DNA from 3 places in the Paraliobacillus sediminis genome. Region 2 is predicted to be linked to each of the others. Evidence: riboswitches for the same ligand, from Rfam matches in the RefSeq annotation. Region 2 holds a riboswitch; each other region holds the start of a gene.
What was found. Region 2 has a riboswitch for preQ1 ahead of queC (7-cyano-7-deazaguanine synthase QueC). Riboswitches for the same ligand answer to the same signal wherever they lie in the genome.
Positions count from the first base shown of each region.

Region 1: linked by a shared signal. The riboswitch ahead of queC (7-cyano-7-deazaguanine synthase QueC) and the one ahead of queC (7-cyano-7-deazaguanine synthase QueC) in region 2 are both predicted to bind preQ1.
Region 3: linked by a shared signal. The riboswitch ahead of queF (preQ(1) synthase) and the one ahead of queC (7-cyano-7-deazaguanine synthase QueC) in region 2 are both predicted to bind preQ1.

Region 1 covers NZ_QJSI01000003.1:608,766-616,504, forward strand. The annotation lists gene D2K60_RS15685 (manganese catalase) at 1-460, shown strand, start outside; gene D2K60_RS15690 (four-helix bundle copper-binding protein) at 568-894, opposite strand; gene D2K60_RS15695 (UDP-N-acetylmuramoyl-L-alanyl-D-glutamate--2,6-diaminopimelate ligase) at 1,137-2,579, shown strand; gene D2K60_RS15700 (PspC domain-containing protein) at 2,678-2,863, shown strand; gene D2K60_RS15705 (SGNH/GDSL hydrolase family protein) at 3,402-4,109, shown strand; gene D2K60_RS15710 (YjcZ family sporulation protein) at 4,178-4,330, opposite strand; gene D2K60_RS15715 (YjcZ family sporulation protein) at 4,375-4,494, opposite strand; PreQ1 riboswitch class I at 4,671-4,715, shown strand; gene queC (7-cyano-7-deazaguanine synthase QueC) at 4,797-5,465, shown strand; gene queD (6-carboxytetrahydropterin synthase QueD) at 5,465-5,932, shown strand; gene queE (7-carboxy-7-deazaguanine synthase QueE) at 5,925-6,653, shown strand; gene D2K60_RS15735 (SdpI family protein) at 6,857-7,549, opposite strand.
Region 2 covers NZ_QJSI01000002.1:374,841-382,579, reverse strand. The annotation lists gene D2K60_RS08045 (UDP-N-acetylmuramoyl-L-alanyl-D-glutamate--2,6-diaminopimelate ligase) at 1-259, shown strand, start outside; gene D2K60_RS08040 (PspC domain-containing protein) at 358-543, shown strand; gene D2K60_RS08035 (SGNH/GDSL hydrolase family protein) at 1,082-1,789, shown strand; gene D2K60_RS08030 (YjcZ family sporulation protein) at 1,858-2,010, opposite strand; gene D2K60_RS08025 (YjcZ family sporulation protein) at 2,055-2,174, opposite strand; PreQ1 riboswitch class I at 2,351-2,395, shown strand; gene queC (7-cyano-7-deazaguanine synthase QueC) at 2,477-3,145, shown strand; gene queD (6-carboxytetrahydropterin synthase QueD) at 3,145-3,612, shown strand; gene queE (7-carboxy-7-deazaguanine synthase QueE) at 3,605-4,333, shown strand; gene D2K60_RS08005 (SdpI family protein) at 4,537-5,229, opposite strand; gene D2K60_RS08000 (undecaprenyl-diphosphate phosphatase) at 5,675-6,505, shown strand; gene D2K60_RS07995 (hypothetical protein) at 6,785-7,739, shown strand, end outside.
Region 3 covers NZ_QJSI01000001.1:380,432-388,170, reverse strand. The annotation lists gene D2K60_RS01735 (acrylyl-CoA reductase family protein) at 1-9, opposite strand, end outside; gene D2K60_RS01730 (hypothetical protein) at 34-666, opposite strand; gene D2K60_RS01725 (queuosine precursor transporter) at 845-1,483, opposite strand; gene queF (preQ(1) synthase) at 1,532-2,029, opposite strand; PreQ1 riboswitch class I at 2,100-2,147, opposite strand; gene D2K60_RS01715 (acetylornithine transaminase) at 2,604-3,797, opposite strand; gene argB (acetylglutamate kinase) at 3,790-4,590, opposite strand; gene argJ (bifunctional ornithine acetyltransferase/N-acetylglutamate synthase) at 4,603-5,832, opposite strand; gene argC (N-acetyl-gamma-glutamyl-phosphate reductase) at 5,848-6,885, opposite strand; gene D2K60_RS01685 (fumarylacetoacetate hydrolase family protein) at 7,717-7,739, opposite strand, start outside.

The DNA.
Region 1 (7,739 bases), on a different contig from region 2:
TAGTGCTGGTTATCCTTGGAACGCACGATATACCATTTCTAGTGGAAATTTACTTGCTGATTTTAGAGCGAATTTAAACGCCGAATCTCAAGGAAGACTACAAGCCGTACGATTATATGAAATCACAACTGATCCTGGTGTGAAGGATATGCTTTCCTTCCTTATTGCGAGAGATACGATGCATCAAAATCAATGGATGGCTGCAATTGAAGAATTAGAACAAAAGCACGGTGCTGTTGTACCATCAACATTTAATGCTGAAAAACAGAAGCAGGATGTAGCATATGCATTTATGAACTTTTCTGAAGGCGAAGAGAGTAAAGCAGGGCGCTGGGCAAGCGGTAAATCAATGGACGGAAACGGAAACTTCCAGTATATTCAAAACCCACAGGCGAATGGTCAAAATCCTAGTTTAATGCCAGCACCTATCTATATTCATGGAACACCACCACTCCAGTAAGTTAATAGGTTTATAATAAACGTATTTTCCTAATGAAAACGTCTGTATGACAGTAAATAAAGAGAGCCTCCAGCTTGAAATGCAGGTAAACTGGAGGTTCTTTTATATTATGTTATTAATTTTTTACAAGCATCTTCACATACATAACACGCGTCAGCACATTTTTTACAGTGGTCAGGCTCATGTTTAGCGCATTCATCACCACAGACTTTACATGCTGTTGCGCACAGCTGTGCGTATTCTTGTACAAAAGCTGTATCATATGAAAGAGCTTGTTCAAAAGAAGCACAAATTGTTGCGCATTCTCGATCTAAACGAATGCATGCTTCCATTTTGTTTGCATCCTCTTCAAAACAAGAGGTGTAACAATGATTACAAGCCTCCATACATTCGTGCAACGTTTTAATTATGTCAGCATCTTTCTGATGACTCATCGTCGAATCTCCTCCTTTAATTCTTATATCCAATTATCATACCCAGTGTGTATCAAGCTGTACATAACAAGTAAAGGATTATTAATGTATTCAGATTAAGTAAAAATTTTACTTGAGTATTATAAGAAGTCTTAGGTAATAATAATGTAAATAAATCTCAGTTTTAAAACGTTAATTAACGGGTATTATTTTGTGTATTAGACAATTTTAAAAGAGTACGTATGAATAAGGAGTTATACATCATGAAGCTATTAAATTTGCTGGGGAATATAGAATACAAACTGATTAAAGAAAACAATTTAAATAAGATAGAAATTCACGGTATTGCTGAATCCTCTTCTGAAGTAAAACCAGGTTTTATTTTTGTGGCCATTGAAGGGTATACAGCAGACGGACACGATTATATTGAAGATGCAATTAAAAATGGGGCTTCTGTCATCGTCGGAGAACAAAAGCTTACTGATTTATCTGTACCATATATTTGTGTCGATAACAGTCGCAAAGCGTTAGCGATCATAGCGGGGAACTTTTATGGAAATCCATCTCAAAATAAAATAATGATTGCTATAACAGGAACTAATGGGAAAACAACTACAAGTTATCTCGTTAAGCATATCTTAGAAAGCAATGCCATGTCATGCGGATTAGTAGGCACAATTGAAACGATAATAAATGGAGAAAGTAATCCATCCATTAACACAACTCCTGGGTCACTCTCACTTAATAAATTATTGGATATAAGTGAAGATCAAGTCATTGTTTTGGAAGCCTCTTCTCACGGATTATTACAAAATCGACTTGAAGGGATGCATTTTGATATTTGTCTTTTTCTTAATTTAAGTCACGAACACTTAGATTACCATGATTCTATTGAAGAATATTTCGAGACAAAAGCAACTCTTTTTCAAATGTTAAAAGATAATGGACAAGCTATTATAAATACTGATGATAGTTGGGGCAAGAAGTTAAATGAACGGTTAAAGCATCGTGAAATTAAAACTTCTACAATAGGTAAAAGTTCTTCTAACGACTACTGTATTGAAATAACCAAACAGGATGGTTCTTTCAAACTTAAAAACCAAGGCAGAACCGAAGAAATAAATCCATCTATGAAGGGCATTCATAATATATATAATTCCAGTATGGCTTATGCAGTTGCACGACAACTTGGAGCTAACGAAAAATTAATAAGTCAGTCATTAAAAGACTTTCCAGGTGTTGATGGACGATTTCAAGTGTTTCCACAACTGAATGGCGCAAATGTTGTTGTTGATTACGCGCATACAACAGACGCTTTTTATCATTGTCTACATACTGCTAAAACAGCTGGGGCTAAAAGAATTGTTCATATATTTGGCTTTAGAGGGAATCGAGATAAAGCTAAGAGAAGAGACATGCTTGAAATTACAGCTGAACTTAGTGATCAATATTTGTTAACATTGGATGATTTAAATGCAGTACCTTTAGAAGTTATGATTGAGACACTTGAAAATATCCACAACACTATTGGTAACCATAAAGGATTAGTTATTCCAGATCGAACCTTAGCAATTCAACAAGCAATGGAAACCAGTCAAAATGGTGATTGGATTATTATTACTGGTAAAGGTCATGAAGCCTATCAGCAAGCGTTTAGCTTACCAACTAAATCGGATAAAGAGACCGTTACTTACTTAACTGAATAATTTGCATATGAACCAACACGATCAATGCTTTATGACACCTTTTCAATCGAAAATCGTATAATTATATATAGCGTTTTAATGGGAAGGAAGGATTAAAATTGATAAAAAGAGTAACCCGTTCTCTTGGTGATAGGAAATTGTTTGGTGTATTTGGAGGAATTGGTAATTACTATAATATTGACCCAACAATTTTAAGATTGGTATATACAGCTTTGACAATATTTAATCCAACTTTAGTTTTGATTTATATTTTAGCAATATGTATCATACCCGAGGAAATTTAAGAAATAGCTAATATTAAGACTATAAGAACTGATTAAAAGCCAAAATTATAAGAGCAACAAAACACTAATTTTCGCCCTTCTTTCTAACCCCTTAAAATATTAAGGTAACGGAGAGAAGGGTTAGTTATTTAGAATAAAATATTTATTAAATATATAACACCAGCTAAAACAGCATATTTACTGAAATCAATCCAACAATGCAAAATCCATATATAGACCAAGCGATAATTTTATTGTTTTTAGGAACTTCTTTAGTCTTAAAAACTTTGATGAATTTGTATGTCAAAAATAGAAATGCCAACATAGATACGATGAAAACATCGTTCATTCCTAACTTCACTCCTTTATAAATGCAACTATTGATATATTCTATAATAGCATAATTTCCAATAATATTAATTTTATGTATAATAAAAAACAACAATATTTTTGAAAATAACCTTTAGCAAATAGTCGAAATTCGTATAATTATTGGTGCATTATTCGAATGAAATAATGCTATAATATAGGTATTATTGAATTATAGAAGGTGATAGATATGAAAATAATTTGTTTCGGCGATAGCCTTACGCGTGGTGTATCTGTAGCAAAGGGAAGATTACGTATTTTGAAAGAAAACTATCCAGCCTTTTTACAACAATTATTTGCTGAAAATGAGGGAGAAGATGTTACCGTTATTAACAAAGGTGTTTTTAATGATAATTCTGATTCTCTGCTTTCCAGATTAGATAAAGACGTAATTGAACAACATCCTGATTATGCCATAATCGAAATTGGTGGAAATGATTGCAACTTTAATTGGAAAGAGGTTGTCAAAAGTCCAGGCGTTGAACACGCTCCCATCGTTCCAATTGATCGCTATATAGATAACATTAGAACAATGGTTACAAAAGTACAAGAAAGTGGCATAACACCTATTATTTCTACATTGCCACCATTAGATCCAGTACGTTATTATAAAAGTATTTCTGACAAATATACCGATGTAGTTGGACATCTGATTAGTTCCATGGGTGGTATTGAACACTGGCATGGTATTTATAACCGCAATCTTAATAAATTAGCAGATGAGTTAGGCGTGCTTAAAATTGATGTTAGAAGCGCAATAAAAAAAGCAGGAGATCTAGCCGAATTAATTAGTGATGACGGTATTCACCTTACAGCTGAGGGTTATAAGGTTTTTAGTAAAGATGTTTACAAAAGTATAACCCAATGGTCAAAAAAACAGGAAATCAAGCATACCTAAATATATGAAATAATATAAGGCGTGCACATAATCTTCGGTGCACGCCTCATATTTCTATTATTTAGCTATTAATAAATAGCTGCACCTACAATAATTAGAAGGATAAATAATACAACAATTAATGAAAATCCTCCGCCAAATCCCGCGCCTGGAACTACACCACATCCAGCACCTGCACCGTATCCGACTGGAGCGCCATAACCGCCATATCCTAAACTCATATATTTTTCCTCCTTATCTATTCGTTAGACAGATTTTCTTCTTTTTAGTAACCGAAACCTCCACCATAAGAAGCTCCTATAATTATTAACAATATAAACAATACGATGAGTAATGCAAAACCTCCACCAAATCCTGCTGGTGCAGCTGCTACTGGTTCACCCATTTGTAAATCCCTCCTTTTCTTAATGACTCTAAGAGTATACTATGGGATTACAAACAAAATGATATGGACAGATGTCCCGATTTATTTAAAAAGATGGGTAGAACACATCAAAAAACACTTCAATAATATTTTATGCTATACTGTAACTAGAAAATAAATATTAAGTCTGCAATCTTGCAGGAGAGGTTCTAGCTACACCCTCTATAAAAAACTAAGGATGGACGCTACCTTCCTTTAGGTGACGTTTTTTTGTTTTGTATGGTGTGTAGAATTCTCTTTTTTAATGGAAGGAGAATTTTTTTATGAAAAAAAATAGTAAAGCAATTGTTGTATTTAGTGGAGGACAAGATAGCACCACCTGTTTGTTCTGGGCACTTCAAAATTATGAACATGTTGAAACTGTCACATTCGATTACAATCAAAGGCACAATAATGAAATAGAAGTTGCGAAAGAAATTACTACAGAATTAAACGTCAAGCATCATGTTTTAGATATGTCTTTGTTAAACCAATTAGCGCCAAGTGCGTTAACGCGTGATGATATCGAGGTTAAAGATGGTGATAATGGCGAATTACCTTCGACATTTGTTCCTGGTAGAAACTTACTCTTTTTATCTTTTGCTACGATATTAGCTAAACAGATTGGTGCAAAACACATTATCACAGGTGTATGTGAGACAGATTTTAGTGGGTATCCAGATTGCCGTGATATATTTATTAAATCGTTAAATGTCACACTTAACTTATCAATGGATGATGGATTTGTTATTCATACGCCACTAATGTGGTTAGATAAAGCCGAGACATGGAAGTTAGCAGATGAGTTAAATCGATTCAATTATATTCGTGAAAAAACATTAACCTGTTACCACGGTGTTCGCGGGGACGGTTGTGGAGAATGTCCATCATGTAAGTTACGTCAGAACGGACTCGATACGTACCTTAAAGAACGTAATGAGGTGAGCGGTTAATGTACGGTTTTACAATTGTTGAAAACTTACAGAAGATTAATGAGGATATAAAACATCATGAGCTCAAATATCATACAAAACGGGTGATGGTTAGTAAAGAGTTCACTTTTGATGCTGCACATCACCTTCATTGTTATCAGGGAAAGTGTAAAAACTTACATGGACATACGTACAAAGTTATTTTCGGAATAAGTGGTATGGTAGATGAGATTGGCTTGGTTATTGACTTTGGCGATATCAAAGAGATTTGGAAGGAAGAGATTGAAATTCATCTTGATCATCGTTATTTAAACGATACGTTACCTAATATGAACACAACGGCAGAAAATATGGTGGTTTGGATTTATCAAAAGATGGAACAAGCCCTTCTAAAGCAATCAAACCAAAACCGTGTAGAGTTTGTTAAACTTTACGAAACACCAACGAGTTATGCTGAAGCTAGACGGGAGTGGATGAACGTTGAATAAATTCCCTGTACTAGAAATATTCGGACCAACCATCCAAGGTGAGGGTATGGTCGTTGGTCGGAAAACAATGTTTGTTCGAACAGCCGGTTGTGATTACAGTTGCTCTTGGTGTGACTCTGCTTTTACTTGGGACGGCAGTGCAAAGGACCAAATTGAAAGACTCACTGCAGATGAAATTATGGATAGACTAAAAGAAACAGGTGGAGATAAATTTGATCATGTTACAATATCAGGTGGAAATCCTGCACTTTTGGCAAAGCTTGATGAGTTAGTTGACGCCTTGCATGACCACGATATGGAAGTAGCACTTGAAACACAAGGAAGTCGTTGGCAGGAATGGTTTCTTAAGGTTAATGACCTCACTATTTCACCAAAACCACCAAGTTCAAAGATGAAGACAGATTGGGAGAAACTTGATCTTATTATTGAGAACTTACAAACTGGTAATCATATACATCAGACCAGTCTAAAAGTAGTCGTATTCGATGACGCAGACTTACTGTATGCGGAAAAGGTCCACCAAAGATATCCTACTATTGCGTTCTTTTTGCAAGTAGGTAATGATGAACTCGCAGAAAATAACGCAGCAAACCTTGCCAGTCATCTACTAGATAAATATGAATGGTTGATAGATAAAGTTGTTGCATCCACAAAATTAAATCATGCTCGTGTTCTGCCACAAGTTCATGCACTTGTCTGGGGTAATAAGCGTGGCGTTTAAAAGAATATCCAATTGGATATTCTTTTTTTATTTGTAATTTATTCTAACTATTGCGTTTCTCTGATTCAATGGAATATAATTTAACACCCTTGAAATTTTTGATTACGCCCATTAGTACAATATTATTCGAATGTGCGGCACACGTGGCTATGTAAGTTCAGTTTCATATCGAAACACAGCCCTAAAAAAAGTTTTATTTAGTGTTAACTATCCAGATTGACAATTTTTTTATATGTTATATAAGAGTGGATTATCGCTATAGCAGCAACTATCATAACCAAAGAAAATCCATAGATAAAGCTGTACTTGGGAATAATTATTATAAGTATGATACTTATAATACCGGTCAAAAGGGACAACTTACCTGTGAATCGATGTGTTATATCCCAAACTCTTTCATCACTCATTGTCCATTCTGTACGCACTCCGACTATCGAATTTGTTTTTACGTTTGGCATTAAATAACCGGTGATCATTAAGATAAATGAAAAAATTAGTCCCATTATTACGTTCACATCAAGATTGTAACCCAAATTAATAATAATGATCGTCATGTAGATTGTAAAAATCGTTAATAAAGTAATCATAATTAGTATTTCTTTCATATTATCGCTTATATTATCTTGGGAAGTTCTAAATATGAAACGAAATAGAGCATAAATTAGAATCATTATGAAAGGCATTGAATGTAAAGCTATTGACTCGATTGTAGTAGTGGCAACTTCACAGTTCAACCAATTAATGGCTATTTTTTTATTTAAACCTGTGTAGTAAAACACACTTATTAGCATTGATATTATAAGTATACTACTATTAGGAATCCTCTTTTTCAATTTTATCACCTTCATTGGTTTTAATAACCTATTTGTTAAAGATTTTCTTGATTTATTCTTCAAATCAATCTCTCCTCTAATTTAAAATTTCTTTTTATATCGATTTCACCATATAAATCGTTATCTTTATTAAAGATGACTGTTCCGTTAGTTGAATAGCAAATATAATTATTTCATAAACATAGATAATCTAAGACTACCATTATTATCCTCAATTTATTATAAATTTCCCAAAGCATCATCATTTTTTGTT
Region 2 (7,739 bases):
ATATTTGTTAACATTGGATGATTTAAATGCAGTACCTTTAGAAGTTATGATTGAGACACTTGAAAATATCCACAACACTATTGGTAACCATAAAGGATTAGTTATTCCAGATCGAACCTTAGCAATTCAACAAGCAATGGAAACCAGTCAAAATGGTGATTGGATTATTATTACTGGTAAAGGTCATGAAGCCTATCAGCAAGCGTTTAGCTTACCAACTAAATCGGATAAAGAGACCGTTACTTACTTAACTGAATAATTTGCATATGAACCAACACGATCAATGCTTTATGACACCTTTTCAATCGAAAATCGTATAATTATATATAGCGTTTTAATGGGAAGGAAGGATTAAAATTGATAAAAAGAGTAACCCGTTCTCTTGGTGATAGGAAATTGTTTGGTGTATTTGGAGGAATTGGTAATTACTATAATATTGACCCAACAATTTTAAGATTGGTATATACAGCTTTGACAATATTTAATCCAACTTTAGTTTTGATTTATATTTTAGCAATATGTATCATACCCGAGGAAATTTAAGAAATAGCTAATATTAAGACTATAAGAACTGATTAAAAGCCAAAATTATAAGAGCAACAAAACACTAATTTTCGCCCTTCTTTCTAACCCCTTAAAATATTAAGGTAACGGAGAGAAGGGTTAGTTATTTAGAATAAAATATTTATTAAATATATAACACCAGCTAAAACAGCATATTTACTGAAATCAATCCAACAATGCAAAATCCATATATAGACCAAGCGATAATTTTATTGTTTTTAGGAACTTCTTTAGTCTTAAAAACTTTGATGAATTTGTATGTCAAAAATAGAAATGCCAACATAGATACGATGAAAACATCGTTCATTCCTAACTTCACTCCTTTATAAATGCAACTATTGATATATTCTATAATAGCATAATTTCCAATAATATTAATTTTATGTATAATAAAAAACAACAATATTTTTGAAAATAACCTTTAGCAAATAGTCGAAATTCGTATAATTATTGGTGCATTATTCGAATGAAATAATGCTATAATATAGGTATTATTGAATTATAGAAGGTGATAGATATGAAAATAATTTGTTTCGGCGATAGCCTTACGCGTGGTGTATCTGTAGCAAAGGGAAGATTACGTATTTTGAAAGAAAACTATCCAGCCTTTTTACAACAATTATTTGCTGAAAATGAGGGAGAAGATGTTACCGTTATTAACAAAGGTGTTTTTAATGATAATTCTGATTCTCTGCTTTCCAGATTAGATAAAGACGTAATTGAACAACATCCTGATTATGCCATAATCGAAATTGGTGGAAATGATTGCAACTTTAATTGGAAAGAGGTTGTCAAAAGTCCAGGCGTTGAACACGCTCCCATCGTTCCAATTGATCGCTATATAGATAACATTAGAACAATGGTTACAAAAGTACAAGAAAGTGGCATAACACCTATTATTTCTACATTGCCACCATTAGATCCAGTACGTTATTATAAAAGTATTTCTGACAAATATACCGATGTAGTTGGACATCTGATTAGTTCCATGGGTGGTATTGAACACTGGCATGGTATTTATAACCGCAATCTTAATAAATTAGCAGATGAGTTAGGCGTGCTTAAAATTGATGTTAGAAGCGCAATAAAAAAAGCAGGAGATCTAGCCGAATTAATTAGTGATGACGGTATTCACCTTACAGCTGAGGGTTATAAGGTTTTTAGTAAAGATGTTTACAAAAGTATAACCCAATGGTCAAAAAAACAGGAAATCAAGCATACCTAAATATATGAAATAATATAAGGCGTGCACATAATCTTCGGTGCACGCCTCATATTTCTATTATTTAGCTATTAATAAATAGCTGCACCTACAATAATTAGAAGGATAAATAATACAACAATTAATGAAAATCCTCCGCCAAATCCCGCGCCTGGAACTACACCACATCCAGCACCTGCACCGTATCCGACTGGAGCGCCATAACCGCCATATCCTAAACTCATATATTTTTCCTCCTTATCTATTCGTTAGACAGATTTTCTTCTTTTTAGTAACCGAAACCTCCACCATAAGAAGCTCCTATAATTATTAACAATATAAACAATACGATGAGTAATGCAAAACCTCCACCAAATCCTGCTGGTGCAGCTGCTACTGGTTCACCCATTTGTAAATCCCTCCTTTTCTTAATGACTCTAAGAGTATACTATGGGATTACAAACAAAATGATATGGACAGATGTCCCGATTTATTTAAAAAGATGGGTAGAACACATCAAAAAACACTTCAATAATATTTTATGCTATACTGTAACTAGAAAATAAATATTAAGTCTGCAATCTTGCAGGAGAGGTTCTAGCTACACCCTCTATAAAAAACTAAGGATGGACGCTACCTTCCTTTAGGTGACGTTTTTTTGTTTTGTATGGTGTGTAGAATTCTCTTTTTTAATGGAAGGAGAATTTTTTTATGAAAAAAAATAGTAAAGCAATTGTTGTATTTAGTGGAGGACAAGATAGCACCACCTGTTTGTTCTGGGCACTTCAAAATTATGAACATGTTGAAACTGTCACATTCGATTACAATCAAAGGCACAATAATGAAATAGAAGTTGCGAAAGAAATTACTACAGAATTAAACGTCAAGCATCATGTTTTAGATATGTCTTTGTTAAACCAATTAGCGCCAAGTGCGTTAACGCGTGATGATATCGAGGTTAAAGATGGTGATAATGGCGAATTACCTTCGACATTTGTTCCTGGTAGAAACTTACTCTTTTTATCTTTTGCTACGATATTAGCTAAACAGATTGGTGCAAAACACATTATCACAGGTGTATGTGAGACAGATTTTAGTGGGTATCCAGATTGCCGTGATATATTTATTAAATCGTTAAATGTCACACTTAACTTATCAATGGATGATGGATTTGTTATTCATACGCCACTAATGTGGTTAGATAAAGCCGAGACATGGAAGTTAGCAGATGAGTTAAATCGATTCAATTATATTCGTGAAAAAACATTAACCTGTTACCACGGTGTTCGCGGGGACGGTTGTGGAGAATGTCCATCATGTAAGTTACGTCAGAACGGACTCGATACGTACCTTAAAGAACGTAATGAGGTGAGCGGTTAATGTACGGTTTTACAATTGTTGAAAACTTACAGAAGATTAATGAGGATATAAAACATCATGAGCTCAAATATCATACAAAACGGGTGATGGTTAGTAAAGAGTTCACTTTTGATGCTGCACATCACCTTCATTGTTATCAGGGAAAGTGTAAAAACTTACATGGACATACGTACAAAGTTATTTTCGGAATAAGTGGTATGGTAGATGAGATTGGCTTGGTTATTGACTTTGGCGATATCAAAGAGATTTGGAAGGAAGAGATTGAAATTCATCTTGATCATCGTTATTTAAACGATACGTTACCTAATATGAACACAACGGCAGAAAATATGGTGGTTTGGATTTATCAAAAGATGGAACAAGCCCTTCTAAAGCAATCAAACCAAAACCGTGTAGAGTTTGTTAAACTTTACGAAACACCAACGAGTTATGCTGAAGCTAGACGGGAGTGGATGAACGTTGAATAAATTCCCTGTACTAGAAATATTCGGACCAACCATCCAAGGTGAGGGTATGGTCGTTGGTCGGAAAACAATGTTTGTTCGAACAGCCGGTTGTGATTACAGTTGCTCTTGGTGTGACTCTGCTTTTACTTGGGACGGCAGTGCAAAGGACCAAATTGAAAGACTCACTGCAGATGAAATTATGGATAGACTAAAAGAAACAGGTGGAGATAAATTTGATCATGTTACAATATCAGGTGGAAATCCTGCACTTTTGGCAAAGCTTGATGAGTTAGTTGACGCCTTGCATGACCACGATATGGAAGTAGCACTTGAAACACAAGGAAGTCGTTGGCAGGAATGGTTTCTTAAGGTTAATGACCTCACTATTTCACCAAAACCACCAAGTTCAAAGATGAAGACAGATTGGGAGAAACTTGATCTTATTATTGAGAACTTACAAACTGGTAATCATATACATCAGACCAGTCTAAAAGTAGTCGTATTCGATGACGCAGACTTACTGTATGCGGAAAAGGTCCACCAAAGATATCCTACTATTGCGTTCTTTTTGCAAGTAGGTAATGATGAACTCGCAGAAAATAACGCAGCAAACCTTGCCAGTCATCTACTAGATAAATATGAATGGTTGATAGATAAAGTTGTTGCATCCACAAAATTAAATCATGCTCGTGTTCTGCCACAAGTTCATGCACTTGTCTGGGGTAATAAGCGTGGCGTTTAAAAGAATATCCAATTGGATATTCTTTTTTTATTTGTAATTTATTCTAACTATTGCGTTTCTCTGATTCAATGGAATATAATTTAACACCCTTGAAATTTTTGATTACGCCCATTAGTACAATATTATTCGAATGTGCGGCACACGTGGCTATGTAAGTTCAGTTTCATATCGAAACACAGCCCTAAAAAAAGTTTTATTTAGTGTTAACTATCCAGATTGACAATTTTTTTATATGTTATATAAGAGTGGATTATCGCTATAGCAGCAACTATCATAACCAAAGAAAATCCATAGATAAAGCTGTACTTGGGAATAATTATTATAAGTATGATACTTATAATACCGGTCAAAAGGGACAACTTACCTGTGAATCGATGTGTTATATCCCAAACTCTTTCATCACTCATTGTCCATTCTGTACGCACTCCGACTATCGAATTTGTTTTTACGTTTGGCATTAAATAACCGGTGATCATTAAGATAAATGAAAAAATTAGTCCCATTATTACGTTCACATCAAGATTGTAACCCAAATTAATAATAATGATCGTCATGTAGATTGTAAAAATCGTTAATAAAGTAATCATAATTAGTATTTCTTTCATATTATCGCTTATATTATCTTGGGAAGTTCTAAATATGAAACGAAATAGAGCATAAATTAGAATCATTATGAAAGGCATTGAATGTAAAGCTATTGACTCGATTGTAGTAGTGGCAACTTCACAGTTCAACCAATTAATGGCTATTTTTTTATTTAAACCTGTGTAGTAAAACACACTTATTAGCATTGATATTATAAGTATACTACTATTAGGAATCCTCTTTTTCAATTTTATCACCTTCATTGGTTTTAATAACCTATTTGTTAAAGATTTTCTTGATTTATTCTTCAAATCAATCTCTCCTCTAATTTAAAATTTCTTTTTATATCGATTTCACCATATAAATCGTTATCTTTATTAAAGATGACTGTTCCGTTAGTTGAATAGCAAATATAATTATTTCATAAACATAGATAATCTAAGACTACCATTATTATCCTCAATTTATTATAAATTTCCCAAAGCATCATCATTTTTTGTTGATTAATCATTCTGATACTTAAAACCAAGCAAGGTAAATATACAAATTGGTTGGTAGCAAAGCCATAATACTTTTGTATCGACCATTTATCAGTATATATTTTATAGGCATGCCAAGAATACGTGCATCATACATTTTTAATTGAATGATTATGTTCGATGTTAAATAAAATAAAGCTAGCTATATATTTAATTAGCGATTATGATTAATAAAATTATATAACATTTAATGCATGAGAGAACGGGAGAAACGTTAATGGATATTTTTATGTTAGTAAAGGCGATTATACTAGGTATGGTAGAGGGGTTGACTGAGTTCGCGCCAGTCTCCTCAACTGGACATATGATTATTGTGGACGATATGTGGTTGCAATCAGAAGTATTTTTAACTAAATATGTTGCGAATACATTTAAAGTTATGATTCAATTAGGATCGATTTTAGCAGTTGTAATCATTTTTAGGCATCGTTTTATTGATATGCTAAACTGGAAAACAAATAAAAGCAACATCGATAAACCAAGGCTCAAGCTGTCACAAGTGATAGTAGGACTTATACCTGCTGGCGTTTTAGGGCTTTTATTCGAGGATTATATTGATGAATATTTATTCTCAATAGAAACAGTTCTAATTGGTTTAGTAGTTGGTGCAATACTAATGATACTTGCTGATATTATTAGTAAAAAAGCGGCATCTGTACCCGTGGAAACTGTTGATCAAATTACGTATCGACAAGCACTCTTAATTGGACTTATTCAGTGTTTTTCACTTTGGCCAGGTTTTTCAAGGTCTGGATCTACGATTTCTGGTGGTGTTATGTTAGGGATGAGCCATCGAGCTGCCGCTGATTTCACATTTATCATGGCTGTTCCTATTATGCTAGGAGCCAGTTTGATATCTTTATTGAAAAATTTGCAATACTTTACTGTAGAGAGCATCCCATTTTTTATCGTTGGATTTATCAGTGCATTTATCTTCGCTTTAATTTCTATACAGTTTTTTCTGAAACTAATTAACAAAGTAAAACTAGTACCTTTCGCGATCTATCGGATTTTATTAGTTGCAGTCATATATGTTGTTTACTTTTAATTCATTTGTAGCCATAAGATCATCGATTATGAGTAACCTATGATAGAGTTAAATTAACAAGCAGTATTGACATGGTTTTAGACATGTTATAGAATTAGCAGAAATAGGAAGTTAGTCTGCCATGCTATAGTATTTATAGTAATGATATTAAAAGTATCACAATTAGGAGAGTACTACTTAATCATTTGGTAGTACTCTTTATTCATGCTGAAGTCCATTGATTACATGTAATATTCTAGTCAATTTTACATAGATAGCTAAAGTAGGGGGTAGATTTAAATGGTATTTGTCAAAAGATATGTATTCATGATAATGGTAATAATGGCGGGATTGCTACTTGCATCTTGTGGTGATGATGCTACTTCTTCAGAGAATGAAGATTCAAAGGAAGAGGTTAAAGATTCTGAGGATTCAGAGTTCCTGACTGCTGATGGAAGAATTAAGGGTGAGGAAGACGGAGATCCTAGACGGATGCTTATTGACGAAGATATGATAGGTGTAACAAGAGATATAATTTCTATAGATGAGTACAACGAAGAGTTTGCAGAGGATTACGGTTACCTGAATTTAGTAACTAATCAAGACTATGGTGCAGATACCCTATTAATTTTAGATGGCGAGTATTCTTACGTTGAAGACTCTAGTGATCTTGTTAAATACGGTAAGACAGGAGATGCTATTTGGAGAGTTGATGAGGTTAAGTCTCACGGTCATTATACTGATTTTGATGATGAGCATATACTTTGGTCAGATACTAATGAGGAGAATAGCGCAGGTGATAGAATTACAGAAATGAAGTTAATCAGCAAGGAGACAGGAGAGGTAGTTGACGATGACTTTTTAACTCTTGATTTTGAGAGTAACACCTATGCTATAGACCCAGAGAATTCAGTAATGTATATAGCTTCCTATTCGGATATAATGTATATTTATGACTATGAAACAAAAACTCTTGATACATTTATAGAGGGACAACTTGGAGATGATGCAGGTAATTATAATCTTGGTTTAACAGACAATGGACTTGTACTATATAATAATAATAAGATTACTATTTATAGTAGAGAGACCTCCGAATTACTATGGGAGACAGGTGATATAAATTATAAACTTATAAATTCTAGTTTACTTAACAAACAGACAGACCTAAAAATTGAGGATAATATGCTTTACTACTATCTAATAGATACAAAAGAGTATATAGAGTTTAGTGTTGAGGATTTAGAGGTTGCAA
Region 3 (7,739 bases), on a different contig from region 2:
TTTTGTCATTTGCTTTTTACACTCCTTTTTTTATCATGCATTCGTTTTTTGGAACGTTTTTTCTTTTACCTTCTTAAACCATCTGGTATTTGCTACGTAATCGAAAGCTAAACTAATCACAAAGCCATGTATCATGACACCGATAATCGTAATCAAAACAACAATAGTATGCCCAACCATTGTTTTTGGAGAAAATGCCGCTTCACCAAAAAAGGTAACTGCAGTCACTACACTAATACCCGCATCTGTCATACTCATAATTCCCGGTTCTATCACCACCAGAATTACCATCATACAAATTAAAAATACCGAAATAACAGCTGAAGTTAAGCCGTAATGTTGTTTCTTTAGAAACGATACAAAAGGCATCGTATAATATTTTGTAATCGTTTTTAGCCGGAGCAGATGTAGAATACGTGCAAAACGAGCTACTTGAAATACAGCATCTAAAGGGATCGCTGCTACTAGTAAAAATGGATTACTTTTCAAAAAGTCAAACTTACTTTCACTCTTATATAAACGGTATACGAAGTCAGCAAAGAATATAGCCCACGTGATCCAGACAATATAACTGGTATATGGCAGGTCAGTCCATAAAGTTGCAATGGATAACGTTGCCAAGAATACCATAAAACCTTCATATATTATTTTTTTAGAGAACGTCATGTATATTCTAGCTTCCCTTCTATCTTCTACTCTATCAAAAAAAGATCCAGAATCAGAGTAATTGCATTTACTTCTTTATACCATCTTACTAAATTAAAAACATTGTGTGAAATGATAGCAATGTTCTTAATTGCCAACAAAAAACCAGTACGCCTAGTAAAGGGTACTGGTTTCTCTATTAACTAACTTTCATTTCCGGTGCTGGTTCTTGTTTTGCTTGCTCTTTTTTCGCTAAACGAACAAGTAAATATGCGATCGGCGTGTCTGCAATTGCTACGATAAATTTAAAAACATATTGTGTAAGAATCATCCCAATTAAGACATTAAACGGTACTGTTCCTACAAACGCAACAACGATAAAAATAATGGTATCTAACAATTGACTTGAAATCGTTGATAAGTTATTACGTAGCCATAATTTTTTCTCACCATGTTGTTTTTTAAGACGATGAAAAATCGACACATCAATATGTTGACTAACGACATATCCTAAAAGGCTAGCAATCATAACGCGGAAGCTTCCGCCTAATATCGCTTCAAATTCAGCTTGCATTCCAAAAGCAGAAGCTGCTGGTAAGTGAATCGCTATAAATACGAAAACAAGTGCAACTACCTGTGTGAAAAAACCAGCACGAACTGTTTTCATTGCTGCCTCTTTACCATAAACTTCCCCAATAACATCGGTGATAAGATAAGTGACAACATATACAATTGCAGCTGCCGGTAAGATAAATTCACCAATGCTAAATAATTTAACCGAAATAATATTTGATAATATTAATAATCCAACAAATAATGCGTTTAAATAGACAAACATTTCATTTCTCCCCTAACCTATATAAGGAGGTTCTTTAGCTAACCCTCATTAGCGATTATCAATCTTTTCTGGGTACATATCGTGGTTCATTAAACGATGCTCTGCTATTTTTTCATACTTTGTTCCTGTTTTGCCATAATTACAATAGGGATCAATAGAAATACCACCTCTTGGCGTAAATTTACCCCAAACTTCTATATATCTTGGATCCATTAATTCAATTAAGTCATTCATAATAATGTTCATGCAATCTTCATGAAAATCACCATGGTTACGAAAACTAAATAAATATAATTTCAATGATTTACTTTCGACCATCTTCTCACTTGGAATATAACTAATATATACAGCACCAAAATCGGGTTGATGTGTTTTTGGACACAATGTTGTAAATTCAGGACAATTGAACTTAACAAAGTAATCACGATTTGGATGTTTATTATCAAACGTTTCTAATACTTCAGGTGTATAGTCAAATGCGTATTTCGTCTCTTGATTCCCTAGTAACGATAGATCTTGTAAGTCTTCATCTCTTCTTCCAGCCATCTGGCTAACCTCCCTTTTGCATACACATTAAAAAAGCCCATCCCTATAAGGATATGGCTTTTGCAGTCATATGTCCTTAGTTTTTTATAGAGGGTTTGTTGCTAAGAACCTCTCCCATTTTATAACGGAATCGTATCCATATACTCGGACTATTATATAGAGGCCCAAGTAAGATGTCAACGAATTTACTTTCATTTAGTGACTCAACTTTCGCAGACTGAAACAGGTATTTAAGTCTTAACGTTACTAGGAAGTCTCGCAATCAAAAGATGAAGGTGACTTCGTGCTCATTTCGTAAGTAACATTGCGATGAATTCTTCGAACGTGATATATAATGATAACGCGACATACCGCTTTGGAAATATACTTCGTTTTCCGTGGGCACGGAAAGCGAGACCATTTGCTGACGTAGCGTGATGATAAAGTTTACGTCGGAATTTATGGTTGTTTCATAATATACAACATTTTTTTAGAAAGCATGTTTATTTAGAAACTGTCAAGTAACATAAGATGTACTTTAAACCTAAAGTAGTCAACGTTTCGCACTTGTTCTTATAGTAAGAAAGTTTAGTGACTAACCCATTTCTGCAAACAGTTTATTTAAAATATCCAGCGCTTGATCAATTTCTGCTTTTGTTGTCGTGATTGGTGGAAGGATTCGAATCACCTTTTCTCCAGCTATTAGAATAAGCAATTGATGCTCTTCTCGAGCCTTTGTAACATAATCAATAGCTTTACCAGTAACTTCAATACCAATTAAGAATCCTTTTCCTCTTATGTTGCTTATCTGATCATACTTGGTATTTAGTTCTTCTAATTTCGTCCATAGATATTCCATTTGCACATTAGACTTTTGTTGGAAATCCGTATCTGTCATCGCTGTAATCGTTGCTAAACCAGCAGTTGATGCAAGTGGATTCCCTCCAAATGTGCTGCCATGTGATCCCGGTTCAAATGCTTTTGCCACATACTCTTTAGCAATTAAAGCACCAATTGGGAAACCTGAACCCAATCCTTTTGCCACACTAATTACATCTGGTTCAAATCCATATTGTTGATAGGCAAACAGCGTTCCTGTTCGTCCCATGCCAGTTTGAATTTCATCAACCATGATAAGGACGTCATTTTCTTTACATAGTTGAACAAGTTTTTCAACCCATACAGGATTAGCTGGAATTACACCACCCTCACCTTGAATAAGTTCCAGCATAACCGCACATGTCTCGGGATGGATTAAATCTTCTAAAGCAGCTATATCGTTATAAGGTAAATAACGAAAACCTGGCATTAATGGCTGAAAGCCTTCTTGAATTTTTTCTTGTCCAGTTGCGGATAGTGTCGCTAATGTACGACCATGAAAGGACTGATTAAATGTAACAACCTCATAGGCGTTGTTTTGCTTTACTTTTTGTGCATATCTTCTAGCGATTTTTATTGCCGCTTCATTCGCTTCAGCTCCACTATTGCAAAAGAAAACTTGATCACCAGCACTATTGTCAACCAACTTCTTCGCTAACGCTTCTTGTGACGGAATCTGATATAAATTGGAGCAGTGCCATAAATTCTCTAACTGATTGTCAATTGCCTCTTTGACAACATCAGGAACATGACCTAAGTTACATGTTGCAATTCCTGCTGTATAATCTAAATACTTTTTATTCGTATCATCCCAAACATAGCTTCCTTTCCCTTTCATTAATGTGATGGGAAAACGATTGTACGTTTGCATTACTGCTGACATTTGAGTTGTAGAACTTGTTTCAGACATGACTAACCTCCTCAAGTCGAATTCTTGTACCTACTGCTTTACCATCGATAAAATCAAGTAAAGCTTGTGCATCCATTCCATTAACAATAGCCACTTCTGGTACATTTTCTGCAAGTGCTGCTAAAGCTGCTCTCACTTTAGGAATCATTCCACCTTGAATGACATTGGTAGCTATTAACGATTCAATTTGGGCCTTATCCGTATGATGCAATGTAACTTTCTTATCGTTCTCTTCGATATAAATTCCAGGAATATCACTAATAAAACATAGTTTAGCTTTTAATGCTTGTGCTATTGCGGCAGCGGCTGTGTCTGCATTAATATTATAACGTTGGCCCTCTTCACCAATCGCAATTGGTGAAACAACCGGAATATAGCCTTGCGCAATAACATTCTGTAATAAATCAACATTAACATCATCAACTTCACCAACATAGCCAAGACCTTTATCTTGTTTCGCCTCTACAGCGTGTAATAAATTACCATCCACACCACTCATCCCGAGTGCCGCCGCATCCTCTTGTATAAGATTACGGACAATTTGTTTATTAACAGAGCCACTTAAGACCATCTCAACAACATCTAGCACTTCGGTAGTTGTAACACGCAAACCATTCACAAACGTTGTAGCAACGTTCATTTGCTTCAGACGAGAGGAAATGAGTGCACCACCACCATGAACAATAATCGGCTGCACCTTTTTATCTGCCTGAATGCTAGCTATATTTTGATAAAAAGCTTGTGGAAGCTGATCAACAATACTTCCACCACATTTAATTATGATATATTCCATTTTTCCATCCCCTTATGTGCGATAGGAAGCATTAATTCTGACATATTCATAAGAAAGGTCACAACCCCAAGCAGTGGCCTCTCCTTCTCCATTACCAACACTAGCATGAATCGTTACAGTGTCCTGCATTAAATACTGCTTTGCTTCGATTTCATCAAACGGTAAAGGCATACCATTTTTAACCACTTCAATCTCACCGAGTGCAACGGCAACATCATTTGGTTCTAACATCTCTCCACTATATCCAATTGCCGTAATCACACGTCCCCAATTGGCATCAGCACCATGTATAGCCGTTTTGACTAGGTTTGAAGAAATAATCGCCTTACTAATCGCTTGTGCTGCCTTTTCCGTTTTAGCACCTTTAACTTGTACTTCTAACAGTTTACTAGCCCCTTCTCCGTCCCTAGCAATCTCTTTAGCCAATGACTGACAAACAAATTGAAGTCCTTCAAGAAAAACATTCCACTCTGGATGTTCTGGATTCAATGTTTGATTTCCAGCCATCCCATTAGCTAAAACAAGTACCATATCATTCGTACTCGTATCTCCATCTACCGTAATCATATTAAACGATTGATTCGTTAACTGTCTCAATCCATTTTGTAAGGCTTCATATTCAACAGCGGCATCTGTTGTAATAAAACTTAGCATCGTCGCCATATTTGGATGAATCATCCCTGACCCTTTAGCAGCACCACCAATTGTCACCTTTTTACCGTCTATTTCAAATTGAATTGCAATTCCCTTTTCTTTTGTATCTGTAGTTAAAATAGCATTTTCGAAACGATTACTACCAAGATTTTTTTCTTCATCTATTTGTTTAATTCCATTCCGAATTGCATCCATTGGTAGAAAATCTCCAATAAGACCTGTTGACGCAACAGCAGCATGTTGGATAGGAATATTTATTTTTTCAGCGAATAGTTTTCTCATCTCATATGCATCAGCTAAGCCTTGCTCTCCTGTACAAGCATTTGCAATACCTGAGTTAACAATAATCCCTTGCAATAAGTGGTCCGTAGCTATACTTTCTTGGGTAACCTTTAATGGCGCAGCTTGAAAGAGATTCGTAGTATATACGCCTGCTGTTTGTGCAGCTTTCTCTGAGTAAACCCAACCAAGATCCAGTTTCTTCTTTCGAATACCACAGTGTAAGCCACCTGCAGTAAAGCCTTTCGATGATGCAATATTTCCGTTCTCAAGTATAGTAAACTTTTCTATTGTGCTTATATGATGCATTTTTAAGTTCCCTCCTTATGGATAAATAGGGGGATAATCTAATCCCGATATTTCTTCCCAGCCATTGATGATGTTCATGTTTTGAATTGCTTGCCCGGCCGCACCTTTGACTAAATTGTCAATAACTGAAATAATAGTTAATTTTCCTGTCCGTTTATCTACGTGTAAGCCAATATCGCAATAATTACTTCCATATACTTCTTTTGTTGTTGGAAGAACACCTTCAGCTCGTATTCGCACAAATGGATGATCTTTATAAAACGTTTCATATAATTGTTGCACTTTTTCTTGATCGATTAATCCTGTTAGATTTGCATAAATCGTTGTCATGATCCCTCGCGTCATTGGTACGATATGCGGTGTGAATGTAACTTGCACCGTATCATTTGCTTCGTGTCCTAACACTTGCTCCATTTCTGGAATATGCTTATGTGCTCCTAATTTATATGCTTTAATATTTTCGTTCATTTCTGAAAAATGTACATTTAATGCTAGACCTCTACCAGCACCCGAAACACCTGTTTTACCGTCAATTATAATACTGTTGGGCTCTATCCAACCTTTTTGAATGATTGGTATTAAACCTAAAAGTGTTGCTGTTGGGTAACAACCAGGGTTTGCAATAAGTTTTGCTTGTTTAATATCTTCTTTATATATCTCACTAAGGCCATAAGTTGCTTGTGCTAAGTATTTAGCGTTAGCTGCTGGTGCTTCATACCACTTTTCATAATCTTCTGATGACTTCAAGCGGAAATCTCCAGATAGATCAATACATGTTACGTTATATCGCATAAATTCCGGGACCAGATCTTTACTAATATTTGATGGTGTTGCAAAGAATACAAGATCAATCGTTTTGCTTAAATCTTGAACGTCTAGAGCTGTCATTGGAAGTTCAAGAATGTCTGTCATATGCGGGTACACTTCTGAAAAAAGTGTGCCACTTTTAGAATGCGAGATAATGGTTGTTAATTCTGCATATGGATGCATTTTAAGAAAACGAGCTAGCTCGATTGCACCATATCCAGTCCCTCCTATAATTGCTACTTTCACGTCATTTTTCACTCCTAATCCGAACTTGATTGTGATTAATTATTATACTTTAAAATGTATGTTTATACAATAGTTATTTCGATATTTTTGAAATATACATACCTTTTTGAATAAATATACGTTTTTATGCATGTTTTGAATTGTGTGCCTGTCAGAAAGAAGAGGATTCTATTGGAGGGCTCTTTTTGTAAAAATTTAAACGTCGCAATAGAGAGAAACTGCGATGTAGATTCCATACCCGCTCTACAAGTGAAATCGGCTCGCTTTCCGAGTGGATCTTCAACTTGTGCTGTTCCCACTGGAGTCTCACCAATTTCAATTGCTCCGCTAGTTTTGTCAAAAATATAACACACGCATCCTATGGCATACTGATTTGAAAACACCGGCAGCTTTGTTAGTGACTAATGCCTTCCACTAATTTCTCTCGTTATTGTTTTTCAACAAACAGAATTAGTTCCTCTAATCAGCGAAGGAAGCAAATCGTTAAGACTTCTGTGGGAACAGCACGAACCGAAGTTCCTCTAAAGAAGCGTTATTTGCTTCTTTAGATAGCTTAGGTTGTGCCCACGGAAAGCGAGACCATTTGCTGACGTAGCGGTCGGTGGTAATGTTATGTCGCAGTAGACTTAAATTACGGTATAAGTTAGGGTGACTTCTCTTTCTTTGTTTATATTCTTTCATCAGTATAAACTTGATTTTTTCCTTATATTTAGTCATAAAAAAACACCCCAAAAGTAAGATTTTCACTTTAACTTTTGGGGTGTTGTACGGTTCATACCACTTATAGTATATGTCGTTTTATTTTGGGTGTTCATTGCCTAGCACATTATCCTATCTTTTATTAATGACTTTGT